Regions from separate parts of the Brevibacillus ruminantium genome, predicted to be linked through region 3. Evidence: predicted binding sites of a transcription regulator. Region 3 holds the regulator's gene; each other region holds the start of a gene.
The links. The regulator LexA, encoded in region 3, represses DNA repair genes until DNA is damaged. The targets are predictions, from matches to a motif close to CGAACATATGTTCG.
Positions count from the first base shown of each region.

Region 1: a site for LexA is predicted at 5,785-5,798, ahead of uvrB (excinuclease ABC subunit UvrB). Genes of this name have one in related genera too.
Region 2: a site for LexA is predicted at 4,960-4,973, ahead of NDK47_RS05920 (YolD-like family protein). Genes of this name have one in related genera too.

Region 1 is NZ_CP098755.1:5,003,762-5,010,803, forward strand. Features, by position in the region: gene NDK47_RS24680 (helix-turn-helix transcriptional regulator) at 1-445, opposite strand, end outside; gene uvrA (excinuclease ABC subunit UvrA) at 855-3,722, opposite strand; gene uvrB (excinuclease ABC subunit UvrB) at 3,737-5,713, opposite strand; gene NDK47_RS24695 (flagellar hook assembly protein FlgD) at 5,885-6,802, shown strand.
Region 2 is NZ_CP098755.1:1,209,516-1,216,557, reverse strand. Features, by position in the region: gene NDK47_RS05950 (amino acid ABC transporter permease) at 1-94, opposite strand, end outside; gene NDK47_RS05945 (ABC transporter substrate-binding protein) at 162-959, opposite strand; gene NDK47_RS05940 (amino acid ABC transporter ATP-binding protein) at 984-1,706, opposite strand; gene NDK47_RS05935 (cupredoxin domain-containing protein) at 2,126-2,512, opposite strand; gene NDK47_RS05930 (sigma-70 family RNA polymerase sigma factor) at 2,739-3,290, shown strand; gene NDK47_RS05925 (hypothetical protein) at 3,266-4,396, shown strand; gene NDK47_RS05920 (YolD-like family protein) at 4,559-4,942, opposite strand; gene erpA (iron-sulfur cluster insertion protein ErpA) at 5,111-5,470, opposite strand; gene NDK47_RS05910 (aspartyl-phosphate phosphatase Spo0E family protein) at 5,612-5,833, opposite strand; gene mqnE (aminofutalosine synthase MqnE) at 6,201-7,042, shown strand, end outside.
Region 3 is NZ_CP098755.1:2,545,699-2,552,740, forward strand. Features, by position in the region: gene glnA (type I glutamate--ammonia ligase) at 1-548, shown strand, start outside; gene NDK47_RS12515 (PLDc N-terminal domain-containing protein) at 693-893, opposite strand; gene NDK47_RS12520 (DUF4269 domain-containing protein) at 924-1,571, opposite strand; gene NDK47_RS12525 (DUF456 domain-containing protein) at 1,722-2,207, shown strand; gene lexA (transcriptional repressor LexA) at 2,295-2,921, opposite strand; gene yneA (cell division suppressor protein YneA) at 3,082-3,438, shown strand; gene NDK47_RS12540 (DUF896 domain-containing protein) at 3,519-3,716, shown strand; gene crcB (fluoride efflux transporter CrcB) at 3,809-4,180, shown strand; gene NDK47_RS12550 (HelD family protein) at 4,222-6,477, shown strand; gene NDK47_RS12555 (HesB/IscA family protein) at 6,524-6,826, opposite strand; gene ltaE (low-specificity L-threonine aldolase) at 6,941-7,042, shown strand, end outside.

The DNA of each region.
Region 1 (7,042 bases), 2.5 Mb from region 3:
CGCGCGCGATGCTCTCCAGGATCGCCTGCAGCACCTGCTCTTGTTCCCGCTCTTCTTTTGGAGCGTGTATACGTATCTTCTTGCTTAATTTGAGCAAATCATCGTTTACCTTAAAACGGTTCACAATCTTCTGCATAGCTGACTCAAACGGCTTATACAAGGCGTTCTGCTTCATTTTCGTCTGGCCCGTTATTAGAGGGAACAGGGAGATCGCCAAAAATTCTTCTGGACTTAGTTGGGATGTGGTCGGGACGGGAGATTCGATCAGCTTGTAGCCTTTGTTCGTTTCCGTCACGATACGGACGCCGAGGTTATCCATGCTTCGGATGTAGCGGTAAATCGTGCGCGTCGAGACCTTGCACAAATCTGCCAATTCCTCCGCAGTTATACCTGGACGCTCTTTTATGGTACTTAAGACATAGTGAAGGCGTTCTCCTTGTTTCATGCAATGCACCTCTGGGTGGTATTTTTCTATTTCCACTATTACTTATTTACCATATATTTTCAATGGTGAAACCTTAATTGATGCCAATTCATTATAAACGACTGTGTTTTAGCGGAAGTTTGTCTTGCCCGACCCAGGCCGTCTCCAATCATAACCACCCGTCACACGGGTGGTTTGCTCTTGGGGTATAACCCCCTGTTGCCAAACTGCGCCTAAAGACGCTAGCCTGACAAAAAATTTGTTCAGGCTCAGTGTAATTGTCACTTTTACTTACCAGTTAAACTGGTTTCAGACTGTCAACAAAGTACCTGTCGGCAGTCTGAAACCCGGAGTATACACTCCGGGTTTGTTTCACCTTGGATGTGTCTGCTTACATAGTTTGGATCGAGGAGGGGTACAGGTCTCCTCCCTACTTGGAGACAAGCTGCTCCCATTTTTCCAGCGTACGCGCGCGATCCCGCTCCAGAATCGGTCCCAGATACTCGCCTGTGTAGGAGCCCTTCACGGTGGCCACCTCTTCTGGCGTCCCCGTGGCAATAACCTGTCCGCCGCGGGTACCGCCCTCCGGCCCCAGGTCGACGATGTAATCGACGGTTTTGATCACATCCAGATTATGCTCAATGACCAGTACCGTATCACCGTTCTCTACCAGACGTTGCAGGACCTTCAGCAGGCGGTCGATATCATCTGTGTGCAGGCCGGTAGTAGGCTCGTCAAGGATGTAGAGTGTGCGGCCTGAGCTTCGGCGATACAGCTCCGAAGCCAGCTTGACACGCTGCGCTTCTCCTCCAGAGAGCGTCGTGGCTGGTTGGCCCAGTTTCATGTAACCGAGTCCGACATCAACCAGCGTTTGCAGCTTCCGCTCAATTCTCGGCAGGTTGCGGAAGTACTCCAGGGAATCCTCGATCGTCATCTCCAGAACATCGGCGATGCTCTTCCCTTTGTATTTCACTTCCAGCGTCTCCCGGTTATAGCGTTTTCCGTGGCATACTTCGCATGGCACGTACACATCCGGCAGGAAGTGCATTTCGATTTTGATAATCCCGTCACCGCTGCACGCTTCGCAGCGGCCTCCCTTTACGTTGAAACTAAAGCGGCCTTTTTTGTAGCCGCGAACCTTGGCTTCATTGGTCGAAGAAAACAGATCGCGGATATCGTCAAACACGCCGGTATAGGTTGCCGGATTGGAGCGCGGTGTCCGGCCAATCGGAGACTGGTCGATATCGATGACCTTGTCCAGATGCTCCAGTCCGTTAATTCGCCGATGCTCGCCCGGCTTGGCCTTGGCCCGATTCAGATCGCGGGCCAGTGTTTTGTAGAGAATTTCATTAATCAGCGTACTTTTTCCTGAGCCCGACACCCCGGTCACAGCAACAAAAAGACCAAGAGGAAGCTTTGCCGTTACGTTCTTGAGGTTATTCTCTTTGGCCCCTTCAATCGTCAGCCATTTACCATTGGGCTGACGGCGCTCCATCGGAACCGGGATGAATTTGCGTCCGCTCAGATAAGCTCCGGTCAAAGAATCAGGGTTTTCCATTACTTCCTGAGGCGTTCCGGCGGCAATGATATTTCCCCCGTGTATGCCGGCACCAGGACCAATGTCGATGATATAGTCACACGCCATCATTGTATCCTCGTCATGCTCGACGACGATCAGCGTATTGCCCAGCTTGGTCATGTGCTCCAAAGTCTTGATCAGACGGGCGTTGTCACGCTGATGCAGCCCGATACTCGGCTCATCCAGGATGTAGAGAACCCCCATCAAGCTGGACCCAATCTGGGTGGCCAGCCGGATTCGCTGCGCCTCTCCGCCTGAGAGCGTACCGGCGGCGCGGCTGAGTGTCAGATAATCAAGACCGACGTCAATCAGGAAGTGAAGGCGAGCCTTGATCTCTTTGAGGATCAGGTTGGCGATCTTCGCCTCTTTTTCCGTCAGATCCAGCGAATCGACGAATTGACGGGCATCGATGATCGACAGATCCGTCAACTCCGAGATGCTGCGATCTCCCACCCGCACCGCAAGACTTTCCTGACGCAGGCGATGTCCCTTGCAGACCGGACAATGCTTCTGGCTCATGAAGCCTTCAATCTGCTCGCGGATATAATCAGAGCTGGTCTCCAGATGGCGGCGCTGCAGGTTGGGGATGACCCCTTCGTACGGAACAGTCGCCTCTCGAACCTGTCCAAACTCATTTTCATACCGGAACTGGATTTTCTCTCCCTGGCTTCCGTACATCAGGATCTGTTTATGTTCGTCTGAAAGCTCCTCATAGGGGATATCCAGCCGAATGCCAAAGTGCCGGCAGGCTGACTCCAGCAGTTGTTGATAATACGTGGAGGATTTTGGTTCCCAGGCCCCGACCGCTCCGTCATTCAGCGATTTCGTGATATCCGGGACGACCAGATCCGGGTCTACCTCCAGCTTGACACCCAATCCATCGCACTCCGGGCAGGCACCGAACGGACTGTTGAAGGAGAAAATGCGCGGCTCCAGCTCACCGATGGAAAAACCGCAGATCGGGCAGGCATGCTTTTCGCTAAACAGCAGCTCTTCCTGTTCCATGACGTCCACGATCACTTTCCCGTCCGCCAAACGAAGCGCTGTCTCCAGAGAATCAGCCAGACGCGCCTGTACATCCGGTTTGACCACGATCCGGTCTACGACGACCTCGATGCTGTGTTTTTTGTTTTTCTCCAGCTTGATTTCTTCGGAGAGATCGCGAATCTCTCCGTTTACCCGCACGCGGACAAAGCCCTGTTTGCGGATATCCTCCAGAAGCTTGACATGCTCCCCTTTTCGTCCCTGCACCATCGGCGCCAGAATCTGCAAACGAGTGCGTTCCGGGTATTCCATCACACGATCCACCATCTGTTCGATGGTCTGTGACTGAATCTCGATGCCGTGATGCGGGCAGATGGCTCTGCCGACACGGGCGTACAAGAGGCGCAGGTAATCGTAGATTTCGGTTACAGTTCCAACCGTGGATCGCGGATTGCGACTGGTCGTCTTCTGGTCAATCGAGATGGCAGGGGACAGTCCCTCAATCGAGTCCACATCCGGCTTGTCCATCTGCCCGAGAAATTGTCGGGCGTAAGCAGAAAGCGACTCCACGTACCGGCGCTGTCCTTCTGCATAGATCGTATCAAATGCAAGCGATGATTTACCCGAGCCGGACAATCCCGTAAGCACAACGAATTTGTCACGCGGAATGACGACATCGACGTTTTTCAGGTTGTGAGCACGGGCACCTTTTACCACAATATGTTCCAATGGCATGTCGTTACCTCTCCTTAGAGCTCTGCCTTCAGCTCAAGAATCAAATCACGCAATTCGGCTGCGCGCTCGAACAAAAGGTTGCGCGCGGCTTCTTTCATTTCTTCTTCCATCCGTTCGATTACCAGCAGACGATCTTTTTTCGGCATCTTCTTAAATTCTGCATGCGGCAGGTAGTCCGCTTTCTCTTCCGCTACTTTGGTCGCTTCGATGACTTCACGGACCGCCTTCTTGACCGTCTGCGGCGTAATTCCGTTTTTCTCATTGTATTCTGTCTGGATCGCACGACGGCGCTCAGTCTCGCGGATCGCCGCCTGCATCGAATCCGTTATTTTGTCCGCGTACATGATGACCCGTCCCTCAGCATTCCGGGCAGCGCGGCCAATCGTCTGGATCAAAGAGCGCTCGTTGCGCAGGAAGCCCTCTTTGTCCGCATCCAGGATCGCGACAAGCGAGACCTCCGGCAGGTCCAAGCCCTCCCGCAGCAGGTTAATCCCGATCAGCACGTCAAATTCGCCAAGACGGAGGGAACGCAGAATCTGCATGCGCTCAATCGTCTTGATATCCGAGTGGAGATAACGCACCTTGATGCCGACATCCTTCAGGTAGTCAGTCAGATCTTCCGACATCTTTTTCGTCAGGGTGGTGACCAACACACGCTCATCTTTGGCAATCGTCGCCTGAATCTCTCCGATCAGATCGTCAATCTGCCCTTTGATCGGGCGGACAGTTACGGTAGGATCGATCAGACCGGTCGGACGGATCACCTGCTGTACGACCTCTGGGCAACGCTCCAGCTCATAGGGTCCAGGCGTAGCTGACACGTAAATCGCCTGGTGTACCTTGGCTTCAAACTCTTCAAATTTAAGCGGGCGGTTATCGCGCGCGGACGGCAGGCGGAAGCCATGCTCTACCAGGACGTCCTTTCTGGCGCGGTCCCCGTTGTACATCGCACGAACCTGCGGCAGTGTCATATGCGACTCATCCATGATGAGCAGAAAATCATCAGGAAAATAATCGATCAAGGTATACGGCGCGTGCCCCTCGGGCAAGCCCGTGAGGTGACGCGAGTAGTTTTCAATGCCGGAGCAAAAGCCCATCTCCAGCATCATCTCAATATCGTAGCGGGTGCGCTGCTCCAGACGCTGGGCCTCCAGCAGCTTGCCGGCCTCACGGAATTCCGCCAGTCTTTTCTCCAGCTCCAGCTCGATGTTTTGAACTGCACGCTTCATCTTCTCTTCCCGCGTGACGTAGTGGGAAGCAGGGAAGATCGCGACATGATCACGCTGCCCCAAGATTTCTCCGGTCAGGACATCAATGGATGTAATCCGCTCGATCTCATCACCGAAAAACTCGACGCGAATGGCCTGTTCGCTGTGGGACGCCGGAAAGATCTCCACCACGTCTCCACGGACGCGGAATGTGCCGCGGGTGAAGTTGATGTCATTGCGGTCGTACTGGATGTCCACCAGACGGTGCAGGATCTCATCCCGGCCTTTTTCCATGCCAACACGCAGCGACAGCAGCAGCTCCCGGTATTCTTCCGGTGAACCCAAGCCGTATATGCAAGACACCGAAGCGACGATGATCACATCGCGCCGCTCAAACAGCGCACTCGTCGCGGAGTGGCGGAGCTTGTCGATCTCGTCGTTGACGCTGGAATCCTTTTCTATATACGTGTCCGACTGGGGAATGTACGCTTCCGGTTGATAGTAATCGTAGTAGCTGACGAAGTATTCCACGGCGTTGTTCGGGAAAAACTCCTTGAATTCGGCGCACAACTGCGCAGCGAGCGTCTTGTTGTGGGCCATGACCAGCGTCGGCTTGTTCACTTGGGCAATTACCTGGGCAGCCGTAAAGGTCTTCCCCGTACCTGTCGCCCCCAGGAGTGTCTGATGCCGCTTGCCGGCCAGCACTCCTTCGACCAGACCGGCAATGGCTGTCGGCTGGTCACCGGACGGCTGAAACTCCGATACCAATTCAAAACGGTCCATTCCCTCGTTCATCTCCTTGTCACATCTCATTTCCATTATAACACATTCGTTCAAAAAATAAGCCGGAAATTCGAACAAATGTTTGTCTTTACTTTGGAGCCCCATTTGCCGATACCTTTGAAAGAAGAACGTTTTGCATTGAAGCACCCGTCAAAGACAGGGAGGTTCACCATGTCAGATACAGTCAAAGTCAACAACAGTTCGAATATACAGCCCCATCTCAGCTACAAAGGAAAAAAGGAATTCTCCACCGAGCTGGACCAGAACGCCTTTATGAAGCTGATGCTGGAGCAATTGAAGCAGCAAGACCCGCTCTCGCCAATGGACAACTCGCAATTCCTGCAGCAGACCAGCATGATGACGATGGTCGAAAAGCTGACCAAAATGACCATGCTGATGGAGCAATCCAACAACAGCATGCTTACCCTGCGTGAATACGAAAACCTGATCGGCCGAACAGCCACCTATGATCTGCAGCAGAAAGATGAGCTGACTGGAGATGTCACACATACGAAAAAAACAGCGATGATCGAGTCCGTTTACCTCGATCAGGGGAAAATCTATTTCCGCATGAAAGACGAGCCAACACCTATTGCCCGCGACTGGGTTGAAGGCCTGGAGTCCAAAGGCTTCTCCGGCAACAGTCTGGACAACAGTCTGAAATACGCCGACATGATCGGCAAAGAGGTCTCCTACAAGGAGTCCAGACAGGTAGATCAAAATGGACAGTCAAGCACGGTAGACGAGATCAAAAACGGTGTGATCGTCGGCTTTACCATGAAAAACAATGCCGTTCAATTTCAGTTGGACAATGGGTCTTCCATCGGCGTAGAGAATATTACCGGGATGTCGGTCAAGCCGGAAAACCTGCCCATGGACCATACGCTGCAATACGCGCAGATGATCGGCTACTCCATCACCTTTACCGAGTCGAATACGCAGCCTGACGGCAGCTCGTCGACAACCGAGAGCAGCGGGCTGATCAAAGCGGTCAGCATGAAAAACGGTCTGGTCGAATTTGTCCTGGACGACGGGAAAAAGGTGAAGCTGAATCAAATTACGGGATACGAGGCCCAAGCCTATACCTAAGAACCACTTTCCTCATATAGCCTCTATTCGTATCGCTATAGCCATCGGCTTAGCCGGTGGCTTTTATTATCGTCATTGCCTTGATCAAAAGAAATGACCACCCTTGAGCTGTGGCTGGCTAAGGCGGTCATTTCGCACACTTTGCAAGTAAGCTAAGCCGATATACCGAAGGGAACCGTCAAGTACTTCACCGGCATGGTGCTATCAACACCGTGACGGTGTTTTTCATTTTGCCCCTTA
Region 2 (7,042 bases), 1.3 Mb from region 3:
CGCACCCGATGATGAGGGAAATCACCGTCAATCGGAGGGTCAGCAGTGTCGCTTCCAAAAACAAGGGATAGCTGGACAGAAGGATGTCAAACATATTGGTTCACCCCGATTTTAAAAAATAGGGGCGTCCGAAATAGACGCCCGGCTGGTCACGGAAAGGGTTATTCACTTCCCAAAATGTTGCGTCCGAACCATTTCTCGCTGATTTTTTCGTAGGTGCCGTCCTTGATGATCTCGTCCAGCGCTTTGTTCACCTTCTCCATCAGTTCCTTGTCATCCTGACGCAGTGCGATGGCCTGATTGTCATGGCTGAGCGGTTCACCGATATCCTTGATCTTGTCCGGCACCTCTTTCATGTAGCGGAAGCCTACCATCTGGTCGGTAATCACCGCATCCAGACGGCCGGTGGAAATATCCATCAGCGCAGTTACGTCGCTGTCATAGGTCGTGATGTTGCTCTTGTCCGTCATCTTCAGCGCTTGCTGCTCGTAGCTGGATGCTTTTTGCACGCCGATCTTCTTGCCTTTCAAATCGTCGGCGGATTTGATCGTGTCATTGCCAGCCGCTACGAAGATTTGCGCCCCGGAGCGGTAGTAGACATTAGAGAACGCCACTGCTTTTTCACGATCGGGCGTAATCGTCAAGCTGCCGATCACAGTATCGTATTTTTTAGCCTGCAGACCCTGGATGATCGTTTCAAACGGGTTGGTGATTGGCACCGGATTCATGCCCATCTTTTCTGCCAATGCTTTCCCGATCTCCACGTCGAAGCCCATCAGCTCTCCGTTTTCTTTAAAGTTAAACGGCTTGTACACGCCGCTCATCGCATAGGTAAAGTCCGGCTTTTTCTCGTCTTTGCCAGCGGAACCCGTCTGAGACGACGAGCCACAGCCTGTCAGCGCGAGTGATCCCGCAAGCACGGTTGTCAGTAAAGCCAGTGTCCATTTCTTTTTTGTCATGGTAGTGCCCCCTTGTCTCTATCTTTATAGAATGCTGTTTAAAAACTGTCTGGTGCGCTCCTGCTGCGGGTTGGAAAAGAAATGAGCAGGCTCTCCCTGTTCGAGAATCTGACCGTTGTCCATGAACACGGCCCGGTCGGCCACTTCTCGGGCAAAGCCCATCTCGTGGGTTACGACAACCATCGTCATGCCCTCTTTGGCCAACTGCTTCATGACCTGCAAAACCTCCCCGACCAGCTCCGGGTCCAGTGCCGATGTCGGTTCGTCAAACAGCATAATTTTGGGCTTCATCGCCAATGCTCTGGCGATCGCCACCCGCTGCTTCTGTCCGCCAGACAGCATGTCCGGGTAGACGTCCGCTTTGTCCTTCATGCCCACTTTTTCCAAAAGGGCGTATCCTTCCTCTTTCGCTTGGCTGGGGAGAATCTTTTTCACGTAGATCGGAGCCTCGATCACATTTTCCAGAGCGGTCTTGTGAGGAAACAGATTAAAGTGCTGAAACACCATCCCTACTTCCGTCCGGAACTTGTTTAAATCTGTTTTTTTCGGGTCGATCAGCTGACCATTGATGCGAACCTCGCCCTTGTCATACATTTCCAGAAAGTTCAGACATCTAAGCAGCGTGCTTTTTCCTGATCCGCTGGCACCGAGCAGTACGACAACTTCTTTCTCGTTTACCGCCATGTCAACACCCTTCAGAACGGTTAACGAACCAAACGACTTGTACAAATTTTTCACTTCAATCACTCTGATGTTTGCCCCCCTTCCAGTCGACGCAATGAGTAACCATGCAGGTAAGTGCATACCATATACTTTTCCGAATTGTGAAAATTGTTTCTGTTTTGATTATATTTATCGGACACCGATCTGTCACGACTTTTTTCACACATTGGTGAATATTTTTTTCGTTAATATTTCTCGTTCCATAAAAAATATGAATACATCAATCGTTTTTTGCAAAATTCTGTCATTTTTTGGAAACAGAAAAGACGGCTCCTGTCTTGTTCAGAAGCCACCTTTCCCCTCCCTGTCTACATGAGGGTATTCATTTGGTTTTAAGACGGAAAAACACCCCAACCGTTAAACGGCTGAGGTGCTTGGCACGAGAATAGGAGATTCTTGCCAGGTAAGATGCAACCTAGTTATGATTCATGTACGGAATCCGTTTATTTTACAACCAGTGTGGCGACCATTTTGTCGTGGTCAGGACCGCACATGATGTTGCAGAAAATCTTGTATTCGCCTGCTTTGTCGATGGTAATGGTTTTGCTGCCTTCGTTTTGAATATCGAAGTCCAGGCCTTCAATACCGATGCCGTGGAAACCCTCTGTAGACTTGAAGTTGATGGTGATCGGTTCGCCCGCTTTCGCTTCGAATGTATCGCTGTTAAATTTCCAGTTGCTCGCTTCGATGCTGATTGTGTTTTCAGCAGATGCTGTCGCAGGAGCCGGTTGATCTCCTCCTGCAGCCGTTTCTTTTTTGTCTCCGCCACAGCCAGCCAGCGCTGCGGATACGACTACCGCCGAAATCAGTAAACCCCACGTTTTTTTCATAAGGAACCCTTCTTTCATGCAAATTCTGCAAGTTCTACAGTTCTATTGTAACGAAAAATGCAGTCCAGAATCTGGGAATCTGTGAACGAACTTTGACGAACCGGCGAACGATTGGTGAACTTTGGAAAGAAAAGGGTTACGACCGAAATACGCCCAAGTACTGGAAGACGCTTTTTCTGTAGCACTCCGGTTGGATGCCTCGTCAAATAAGCGTAAGAAAGAGGAGGTGATTCCCGTAGAACCGCTGGCCAAGAAAAAAGAACAGATCATTCGGGAGTGGGTGTCCCTGTACCACTCCCTGGTGTTTCGGACGATCTATTACTATGTAAAAAATAGAGCAACTGCCGAGGATTTGACCCAGGAGGTATTCGTCAAAGCCTACCAAAAATTTGAATCCTTCCGCGCAGAGGCTCGCCCCGAGACCTGGCTGTACCGGATTGCCATCAATACCGCAAAGGATTACTTAAAATCATGGAATCATCGCAAGACGATCCTTACGTCTACCTTTTTTGAAAATAACGCCTCTGAGTCGATCGAGCACCAGATCATGCAGCAGTTCCAAAACGATGAGCTCGTCCGGACGGTGATGGCGCTCCCGACCAAGTACCGGGAAGTCATCGTGCTCTACTATTTTGAGGAGGTCAAATCGCCGGAAATTGCCGAGCTTCTTGGCGTAAAGGAATCGACCATACGCGTCAGGATATCGCGCGGATTGGAAAAGCTCAGACAATCTTTGAAAGGAGGAGATCATGATTGGATATCCTTGAGCAACAGCTAACCAACCGAAAAGAGCTTGTCCATCAGGCTCTCAGACTCACACCAGAAGAAGCACGCAAGCTCGAGCAGCGCACCATGGCTTCTCTGACAGCATCGCAAACCAAGGGAAAGCGAAGCTTCGCTCGTCAATGGGCGCTGGCCGGCATCGCTGTCGCGGCTGCCCTGTTTCTCTGGATACAGCCTTTTTCTCTGCAGCCCGATACCGATCCCGGGCAGCATTTGACCGCTCCTCCTGAACCCTCTCCTTTTCGCGCGACTTCTCCTGGCCATGAACTGCCAACAGAGCCCAAACCAGCAGCTGTGTCCTGGCAGACAGAAGAAGAACGATTGGAGCTGTATCGGGTATTCGAGCTGGGGATGACCTACGACGAAGCCAAGAGGCTTTTCCCCGAGCTTGGCGAACTGGGGCCTCAAGGAGGTCTGGAAGGACTGGGGGAAGCCGGGTTGCATGAAGCAACCATGCCGGTTGTTTTGGGAAATGAGCAGGCAGTGCTGTCGCTTCATTTTCAGAATGGCTTCCTGTACGCGGCCCGCTATCAGATCGAAAGCAGAGATGAACAGAAAGTCCAACAGTTGAAAAAAAATCTGGAGGCCTTCTATGCCCCCGCTTTTGGCTCGCCAACAGCAGAAAAGATAGAAAGCGGAGACAGCTTGGCATGGGGTCCTTACTTTAATCTTGCTCTGACGAAGAACTACGATGGCCGCTTCTTCCTCGTATGGGGCATGCAAGGAGGCGAGCCTGGTTTGGAGGAGCTGTACCGCGAACGAGAATTTACAGTCCAGGAGGCCGTCGACTTGGCCCTGGCAAATAAACGGGAGTTTCCTTCCAACACAGGTGAAGCAAAAGTGGTCCCTGTCAAAGGCATCCCCGAAACCGTGGCAACCACTACGCTAAGGACAAAAGTAAAGCTTCTGTACCGCGGTGACTACCTCGTCCGTTTTGAACGAATCTGGACCGTCAAGGACAAGAACGGTCAGGATCAACAGCGCTCCAGCGTATGGTCCTATCAGGTGACCGAAGAGGGAGGAGCAAAGCTGGCGGAAAGCCGGGATATCGACCAGTCAATGATGGACTACCTGAACGCTTTCACCTCGCGAAAAGACTGAGCAACGCAAATAGAACGCATGAATGCAGTCGAAAACCTTCGGCACTCCGGTTGGGTGTGGCAAGTTACGTGAAATCGGTTCGATTTGGGGTTTACGGTCCGGCCAATCGCCTGATTGTGGAGTCCCTGCAACTGGCATCGCCTGGCTTTGCCGGGAACTTTGCTACTGGCAATCGGCCCGCTTCGTCTTGACGACGCGTACCAAATCCTCTACCCCAATCCAGTGCGCCTCCCAGTCATTGACCAGCTTGAACTGTTTGGTCAAGGGATCGATTTTACGCACGACCCCCCATGCCGTTTCCACTATGCCCAGTCCGTCTGCCTGCTCACGGAACCAGGAGACCGTAATGGCGTAGTCATATTGCGTCGAATCATAGACGCGGAAGCACATTTCGCCAAAATCGTCCTCGTCCACGACCGGTCGCTGCGCAAGCTGTGGTGCCATGAGCGGGGACGTCACGGTTTCCATGTAACCTGACGTTGCCGACCCTGGATTGTGGCGGTCCCTTTGCAGACAATCTGAAGACGCTTCGAAGTTCTTTTCCATTCCGATACCCTCCAACAAGAACATTTGTTCCTATTTTACTCTCATTTTCGGAATGTGCAAGGACAAAAATAACCAAAAACCTCTCCGGTATCTCGCGCATTTGATCTGACGCAAGTCCGGAGAGGTTTTTTCATTGTTTGACTTTCAAATATAACCGTTTTTGACCGTTTAGTCGTCGCACTTCTCTTCCTTGCCCGCAGCCAGTGCCGTTTTGAACGACGACCCGCAGCCGCAGGAAGCGATCGCGTTCGGGTTATGGATAGAGAAGCCCCCGCCCATCAGCGATTCCTTGAAGTCGATCTCTGTGCCTTTGATATATAGGTAGCTGTCTTTGTCGACAACAATCTTGACTCCATTCTGCTCGAAGGTTTGGTCCCCTTCTTTGATCTCCTGATCCCAGCCCATGCCATAGGTAAAGCCACTGCAACCGCCGGGACGGACTCCTACACGCAGAAACAGGTTCGGATTTTCTTCCGCCGCCAGCATTTCTTTTACCTTCAGGGCGGCTTGCTCGGATATGGTAATCATACATTTCCCTCCTTGTCAGCCGTTTTTACTAGGTTGCGGCGTTCTCCTTTCAGTATACCTAAGAAACAGCCCTGCCCTCAAGACTGCATTACACTTTGCTGGCGCCCGAAAACGGACAGCAAAAAAAGAGGGTCTCCCCTCCTATGCAAAATGAGCCTTTTGATCCAGAAAGTAAAAGCAGTAAGCCGGATTTTTTTTACCTACCTTGGACAGATTATGATCTATTTGGTTCAGTTCGTTGTGCAGTTGATCAATTTGTTTACTATACTCCAAGACTTCTGGATGATCCAACCCAAACTCTAACCCCATACTAACCATACGCTGTCGAAGGAGTTCAATTTTCTCAAGCAAAACTTCCCGCATTGCTGAAGCTCCTCCTAAAATTTTAAGGCTTTCGTACCTTTATTTTACAAGATACAAAGGCATTAGGCAAACAAAATTTCCTTAAATAACCATGAAAGATCTGGAATTTTGCCGACAATTGTAAGATTTTTACAGTTTCTGTTTCTTAGAACTTCTGATATTGTTCGTCTATCGGAAGAGGTTTATAATATAGATGCTTTTGTTCTACTTTCGGAAAGTTTAACTTCGCTAACGCGTTAAATGACGAAAGTACAAGAAAAACTAAGGCTTTCGCTATTGGACTTGGCGATAAGCCAGGTTTTTCCAATCGGAGAAAAACGACAACATCAATGGTATGAGTACTTATTGGAGAAGGGAAGTGTTTGATATGGCACTCGACACCCTTGTGATTCAGGACAAGAACCTGACCGATATTGCGGCCAAAGTCATGAGCGGCGAGCGTCTCACTCTGGAGGACGGGGTCACTCTGTTTAACTCCCATGACCTGCTTACCATCGGCCAACTGGCCAATCTGGTCAATCAGCGGATAAACGGTGACAATGTTTACTTTATTCAAAACATGTACATCAATCCTACCAACGTCTGTGAAGCGCATTGCAAATTCTGCGGATTCCGTCGTGACGAGGGAGAAGATGGCGCTTACACGATGAGCCAAGAAGAGCTCCTTCATTATGTAGAAACCCGCTACCACGAAGGCATTCGCGAGTTTCATATCGTAGGCGGTCACAACCAGCACCAGCCGTTTGATTACTATCTCGACAACATCCGCACGCTGAAAAAGGCCTATCCACACGTGACCATGAAGGCTTACACCGGTGCGGAAATCGAATTCTTTTCACGCATCTCCGGCCTGTCTATTCAGGGCGTGCTGGAAGAGCTGAGAAAAGCAGGCATCGAGAGCTTGACGGGTGGAGGCGCAGAGATCCTGACGGAGCGCTACCGTCTGAAAATGAGCCCGGAAAAAGCGACGACGGACATGTATCTGCAGGTTCATCGCACCGCTCATCAAATGGGAATGAAAACGCACTCTACCATGCTCTACGGCTCCATCGAAACGCTGGAAGAGCGCGTCATCCACATGCTCCGTCTGCGCGAGCTGCAGGATGAAACCAACGGCTTTCTGGTCTTTATCCCGCTGGCCGTCCAACCGATCAAAGCGACTGCCGGTATTAAACGCCGCAACTCCGCTATTGACGATCTCAAAACCAT
Region 3 (7,042 bases):
ATCCACTTGGCCTGAGTGACATCGCCAAACACTATCTGGCAGGTATCCTCAAACACGCTCGCGGCTTTACAGCGATTACCAACCCGCTGGTTAACTCCTACAAGCGTCTCGTGCCTGGCTATGAAGCACCCTGCTATGTAGCATGGTCCGCGAAAAACCGCTCGCCGCTTGTCCGCATTCCGGCATCCCGCGGTTTGAGTACGAGGATTGAAGCGCGCAATCCAGACCCGGCAGCTAACCCGTATCTGGCGCTTGCTGTCATGCTGCGTGCAGGTCTGGATGGCATTAAAAACAAGCTGCAAGTACCGCCTGCAGTTGATCGCAATATCTACATTATGAACGAGGCGGAGCGTGAGGAAGCAGGCATCTCCAGCTTGCCTGCCACACTGAAAGAAGCAATCGAATGCCTCAAAGCGAACCCTGTGATGTGCGAAGCGCTGGGAGAACATGCGTTAATGCATTTCGTCAGCGCAAAAGAGATCGAATGGGATATGTTCCGCACCCGTGTACATGAGTGGGAGCGTACACAGTATATGAATACGTATTAACAGGAAAGAGCCCTTGCACCTATTGGTGTAAGGGTTTTTCTATAGGTGTGGGTGAAGTGGTTTTGGTGCTTATTCTGTAAAGGGCCCCCACAAAACACCCACGATCACTTCTTTGATTGGTGCGAATACACGATTGTAATGATTCTAGTCATTTCGAATAACCAGATAAACGATCAAACCAATAATGGGAAAAAATAAAAGGGCAATGAGTACGACAACGGAAAATTCCTTGCTGTTTCCTCTCCGGCGAGAATCGCGATAGGCCCAAACACTGATGAGGATGTTGATTACGTTTAAAAAGAGGATGAAGAGCAACGGAATAATCGATAGGAAGCCGATATCCATAGGACTTTGCACCTGCTTTCGTTTGATGGTTTATGTGCGATGCCAATCTGATTCAATTTTTGCCTGTTTTGTCGGCTGGTTATGCTTCGCTGTTTTGACCAGCTTCCGCAGTTCCGTTTCCGAGTATGCCTCCAGCTCAAGCAATGCCTGGTATGGGTCCTCACCGGAAATGCCGAAGAAATGCGCAAAGGCGGGTTCGGTTTTCAATCCACTGTGTTTGAGTGAACGGATTTCAGCTGCGACTTGATCTCCGGCAAGTTGCAGTAATCGGGCTTCGATGATCATGTGACGAAAAGCATTTTGTTGCGAGACGGGAACAGGCTGCGCAAAGCATTCCAGCCAGAAGCCACGGTGCCAAAACGATGTAATGCTGGTAGGGACGCCGGCAACCTCCGTACGATACGACTTGTAATGATCCAAGCTGCCGTATCTCTCTTTCAAAATGGTATCAAAGTGATCCAAATCCTCAGCGAAAAAAATGACATCTAGGTCACTTTCAGCCAGATCGATAGACAGCGGTATCGTACCCGTCAGGATGGGCTGAAATTGTTGTAACGAGGACGGAATCCCGAGGCTGTCCAAGGCGAGCCAGGCTGCTTGCTGACGAGGGGTGCCGGTTTTGAGATAATCCAAGTTGGCCCAATCACGGGAATGGTAATGAGCATGTGCCGAGAACATTTCCTTCGAATCCCCTTTCTCTCAGAACGATCCGTATTTTTGACTCAAACCATCTGACTGTGGGAATACTGTGGGACAAAAAACTGGGGCAGAAAGAAACAAAAGGCGCCCTTTATCCGTATACCCTATACAGGAGGGAGTGTCAACCATATGGACATTGTGCTTTGGATCATTATATCGCTTTTATTCGTGATCAGTATCGTCGGTATCTTTTTTCCTGTGCTGCCAGATACGCTGCTCTTGTGGGGCGGTTTCCTGATCTATCACTTTTTTATTGCCGAGCCTGGTGCAGGACTTCCAGCTTCGTTCTGGTGGGGCATGGTTGCTATGAGCATTTTGCTCTACGGGGCAGATTTGCTCACCAACATGTACTTCGTAAAAAAATACGGGGGCTCAAAGGCATCGTCTTGGGCAGCAGTGCTCGGAATTTTTTTGGGGATTTTTCTCTTTCCCCCATTTGGCATGCTGATCATGCCATTTGTATTGGTGGTGCTGGTCGAGCTGCTGTTTCAAAATCAGCCGATTGAACGAGCAGTCAAGGCGGGAGTGGGCTCATTGATCGGATTTTTGAGCAGTGCACTCGTAAAAGTAATGCTGCAGATTGTCATGATTATCTGGTTTTTTGTGGCCCTGTAGGAAATGAGCATTTGATCATCGTGGATAGGAAAAGAAGAAAAAGGCGTTCGCAGTGTTTATCCTGCGAACGCCTTTTACTGTACAGTCCTAGTGAATCAAACGGTAGACACCAATCACTTTCCCCAGAATGGTCACAGAATCCAGAATAATCGGTTCCATCGTGGAGTTCTCAGGCTGCAGGCGGAAGTGGTGCTTCTCTTTAAAGAACCGCTTCACGGTTGCTTCGTCCTCTTCTGTCATGGCTACGACAATATCGCCGTTGGTTGCAACATTTTGCTGACGAACAATGACATAGTCGCCGTCGAGAATACCTGCTTCAATCATACTGTCACCAGAGACACGGAGCATGTACACCTTGTCCGATGTAACAATACTGTCCGGGAGAGGGAAGTAGTCCTCTACTTGTTCCACGGCGGTGATGGGCTGTCCGGCGGTTACTTTGCCGATGACCGGTACCCGTACAACTGACACATCAAAATCGTCTTGCTGAAAACGCTCATCTTCTTTTAAAAGTTCAATCGCACGCGGCTTTGTCGGATCGCGACGAATTAATCCCTTTTTCTCCAGTCTGGCCAAATGGCCATGGACGGTTGAGCTAGACGCAAGCCCTACAGCTTCGCCAATTTCGCGTACGGAAGGGGGATAACCCTTGTCCCGTACTTCCTTGCGAATAAAGTCGATAATGGCTTGCTGTCTATTTGATAGTTTGGACATAAACCACACCTCAATCTTCTCGAACATGTTTTCTATATTATACCATGGGATCTTGCGTTCGACAAACATAAGTTCGACTTTTTTCTTGACATGAACACATGTTCGCATTATGATGAGGACAAGAACATACAGAACGTTTGTTTGCAGGGGGATGATGATGATGAGTTCGATGACGATGACGAACCGATTTGCCAAAAAGCCAGAGCGAAAAGTGCGGTTTGGAATAACCCGCGGTCACGCGATTCTGTTTTTTGCTGCTTTCACTCTCTTTTTTTATACATTGACCGAACTAGTGTTTGCTTCCGGAGAAAAGCCTGTTCCATCCGTGCAGCACATCCAGGCGGTTAAGGAAGTAACTGTACAGCCGGGGGACAGTCTCTGGAAGCTGGCTGTTGATCACCGCAGCGATGAGGGGATGGATGTTCGAGATCTGGTCAATGAGATCAAGTCATGGAACAAACTGGATGGAGCAATCATTTATCCGGGCCAGACACTTCAGATACCCATAAAGCCCTGATTCACAAAGCTTTTTACTTGCTTCAAAGCGGCGATATGATATAATAGAGCGGCATTCATTGAAAGCGAGGGGAAACAGTTTTGGTATCAGACGCGGAAATCAAACGGATCAATGAACTGTCCAAGAAATCGCGAGAAGCCGGTTTGACCGACGAGGAAAAGCAGGAGCAAAAAGAGCTGCGGCAAAAGTACATCGACGCCGTAAAAGCGTCGCTGCGGTCCAATTTGGACTCGATCCGCTATGTAGAGGATCTTGAAGATAACAGCACGAAACACTAATTGAACGAGAATTGACATAAAAAAATGGCATCCAACGCTTTTGCTTGGGTGTCTTTTTGTTCCAAATCACTTCAGAAGGGGAAAGGAATAAGATGCTGTCGTGGGTAGCTGTTGCCGTCGGCGGAGCCATTGGCTCCATGCTCCGCTATGGTCTCGGGTTCGTACTGAATCAGCCAGGAATTCCTGCAGGTACCTGGCTTGCGAATGTACTCGGTTCCTTTGTGATTGGCTTGTTTTCGATTTGGGGAAAAGAAAAAGGATTGTTACCAGCAGAGATGTACCTCCTTCTGACGACTGGTCTGCTCGGGGGATTCACAACATTTTCCACATTTTCTCTCGAAGTGGTCACCTTTTTGAGTGAGGGGCAAATTTCCCGGGGTATTGTATATGCGGGTTCCAGCATTCTTCTTGGACTCTGTGCCTGTGCTCTAGGGATTTGGGTCGGGAGACAGCTTCTTACATAAGTAGAATTCGAACAAATTGAGATTGAGAAAGGAGGAAACATATGTCGATCCGTCACCCTGATTACGAACATGAACAAAAGCGACTGGATGAAACACGTTCGATTATTAAAAGGGAAGTGGACACCCTGCGAAAAGAGGTGAAGGAGTTCACCGATGACTATGTCAAGCAGGTGGTAAATTATAAAAAGGGAAAAGAGCTTCGTTATCTCGAGGATCAAGGACTGGAAAAACCCTACTTTGGACGTGTTGATTTTTTGAAAGACGAAACATATGAGCTGGATCGTGTATACATAGGAAAACGCGGCATCGTCAGAAACGATACCTTTGATTCCGTCGTCGTTGATTGGCGGGCACCGATAGCAGGTTTATATTACAGCGGAGAGAGTAAAGATGCCTTTTTTCGCAATGGCCGGGAGATTGTCCGCGGTGAGGTCAGGCTGAAGCGAAACTTCGCCATGCAGGATGGGAAGATCACCGGTATCTATGATGGTGCCTTAAAAGAAACGATTCAAAGAGAAGTGGGCCATCCGGATGAATTTTTGGAGGAAGGCTACATCGATGAATTTTTGGCTGCCAACCTGAACCAGACGAACGACAGCAGGCTGAAGGATATTGTGGCGACCATCCAATCCGAACAAAATGATATCATCCGCGCGGACAAAGATCGCCCCGTCGTGGTGCAGGGGGTAGCCGGGAGCGGGAAGACGACGATAGCTCTCCATCGGCTCTCGTACCTTATCTACAATTATCAAGACTCGATGATGTCGAAGAAATTTATGGTTTTTGCTCCCAACCGTCTCTTTCTTACCTATATTTCCGAGGTGCTTCCCGAGTTAGGAGTAGAGGATGTACAGCAATCCACTTTCCTTGACTGGGCGGCCAAACTGGTCAAACCCATGTTGCCCAAAGGCTGGCGCATATTAGACCCGCAGAAGCCGCTTCAGCTGTTTTTTGAAGAAACATATAGCGACAAGGAACGCCAGGTGGCTCTGCACCGCCTCCGTTTTAAAGGATCGCTTGCCTTTCGTGAAGTATTGCACCGCTATCTTTCGTATGTGGCACAAAACCGGATCTCCTTTAAAAAACTAGGCTTTGTCTACAAGCGAACCCAGCAGGTCTTTACCATCCCAGGAGAAGAGATCCGTCAACTGTTCACGGAACTATACGGACAACTCCCGTACCGTCGTCGTTTGGAAGCTCTGCGCAAGCATCTTAAGCAGGAGATCAATAAACAATTGTTTGCCCATCTGCGTGAAGTGAAAATCGATCTGGACAAACAGAGCTTGCATAAGTTTGAAACGATGATTGAGCAAGTTTTGGACCATTATTTCTCCATTTTTCCAGAACTCCAGGTATGGGAAGCGTACAGGGAGCTTATTACCGACCCAGATTTACTGGGCGAACTGATTCAAAGCAATGATGACACATCAAAAGAGTTAATCATCCAGGATGTCTGCGCCTCCAGCAAGGACATTTTTGCCAATGAACGGATCGAACCTGAAGACGCGGCACCCCTGTTGTATTTACGCCATTTAATCGAAGGACTGGAACAGGCCGACCACTTTGATCACAGTGTCGTCGACGAAGCCCAGGATCTCAGTGCCATGGAAATATCCGTCATCGGGCTGGTGACGAATCGGCAGTCCCTTACAGTCGTCGGAGATATTGCGCAAGGGATTCACGCGTACAGAGGGCTGCAAACCTGGGAAGAGCTGATGGAAGGGGTATTTCTGCAGCCAAGGGCTGTTTACTACACGCTCGCGCAAAGCTATCGCTCTACAATCGAGATCATGAAGTGTGCGAACGAAGTGTTGCGAAAAATTGAGTTGCCGGAGACCATCATGGCCAAACCGGTTCTGCGTCACGGTGCGAAACCGGATTGCCTCTCCTGGGAGGGGAAGGACCTCCCCGTGCAAAAAATAGTGAAGCGCATTAAATCATACCTCCAAGAAGGGTTCCAGTCGATTGCTATCGTCACAAAAACGGCAGAAGCCAGCAAACAGGCTTATAAAAAATTGCGAGGGCACATAGAGGATGTAAAGCTGCTGAGCATCAAAGATACACAGTTTCCAGGTGGAGTCGTGGTAATGCCGTCTTATCTGACGAAAGGCTTGCAGTTCGACGTGGTCTTTACTCTTGATACAGAAGCGTATACCGATAGCGAATGGGACACGAAGCTCCTTTATGTGGTTATGACGCGCCCGGTCCATCGTCTGGTCTTGCTCCACCCGGTCGATCAGGTAAGCCCGCTCATTCGGGATATCGACTCAGCGCTGTGCGAACAGGACAGTTTGTAAAAAATAAACCCCCGCTGCGCAATGCATAGCGGGGGCAGGGAGACGATTAATGATCGCCGTGATTTCCTTTGGAAGGGTTTGTAATCACATAACCTTCCTGTGGCGTATATAGATAGTCGATCACGATGCCATCGAGGAGCGGCTCGTCTTTTTTCACGATCACGTCAATTTCTTTATCTGTAGAAATGACGACATCCTCTTCGGTCGGCTTGTCCAGAGCCAAGCCATAGTGGGCGTGGTCACCATGGGCATGCGTTATGTATGCACGAAGCTTCAGCTCTTTATCTTCTTCCTGTTCCAGAACGGCGTTCAATTGTTTTGCAGCATTGCGGGTAATTTTTACCTTCATGGGTCAGTCTCCCTTGTTTTGGTATGGTTCTCTCTCCATATTAGCAAACTGGGAAATCGTGTTGCAACGTAGAAAGTGTTACGATAGACAAAAGAGAAAAGGGAGAGATGAGCAGTGGCGATCGATTTGCGCAGTGATACGGTGACCAAACCGACGGAAGAGATGAAGCGAGCGATGGTGGAAGCCGAAGTGGGAGACGATGTGTACGGAGAAGAT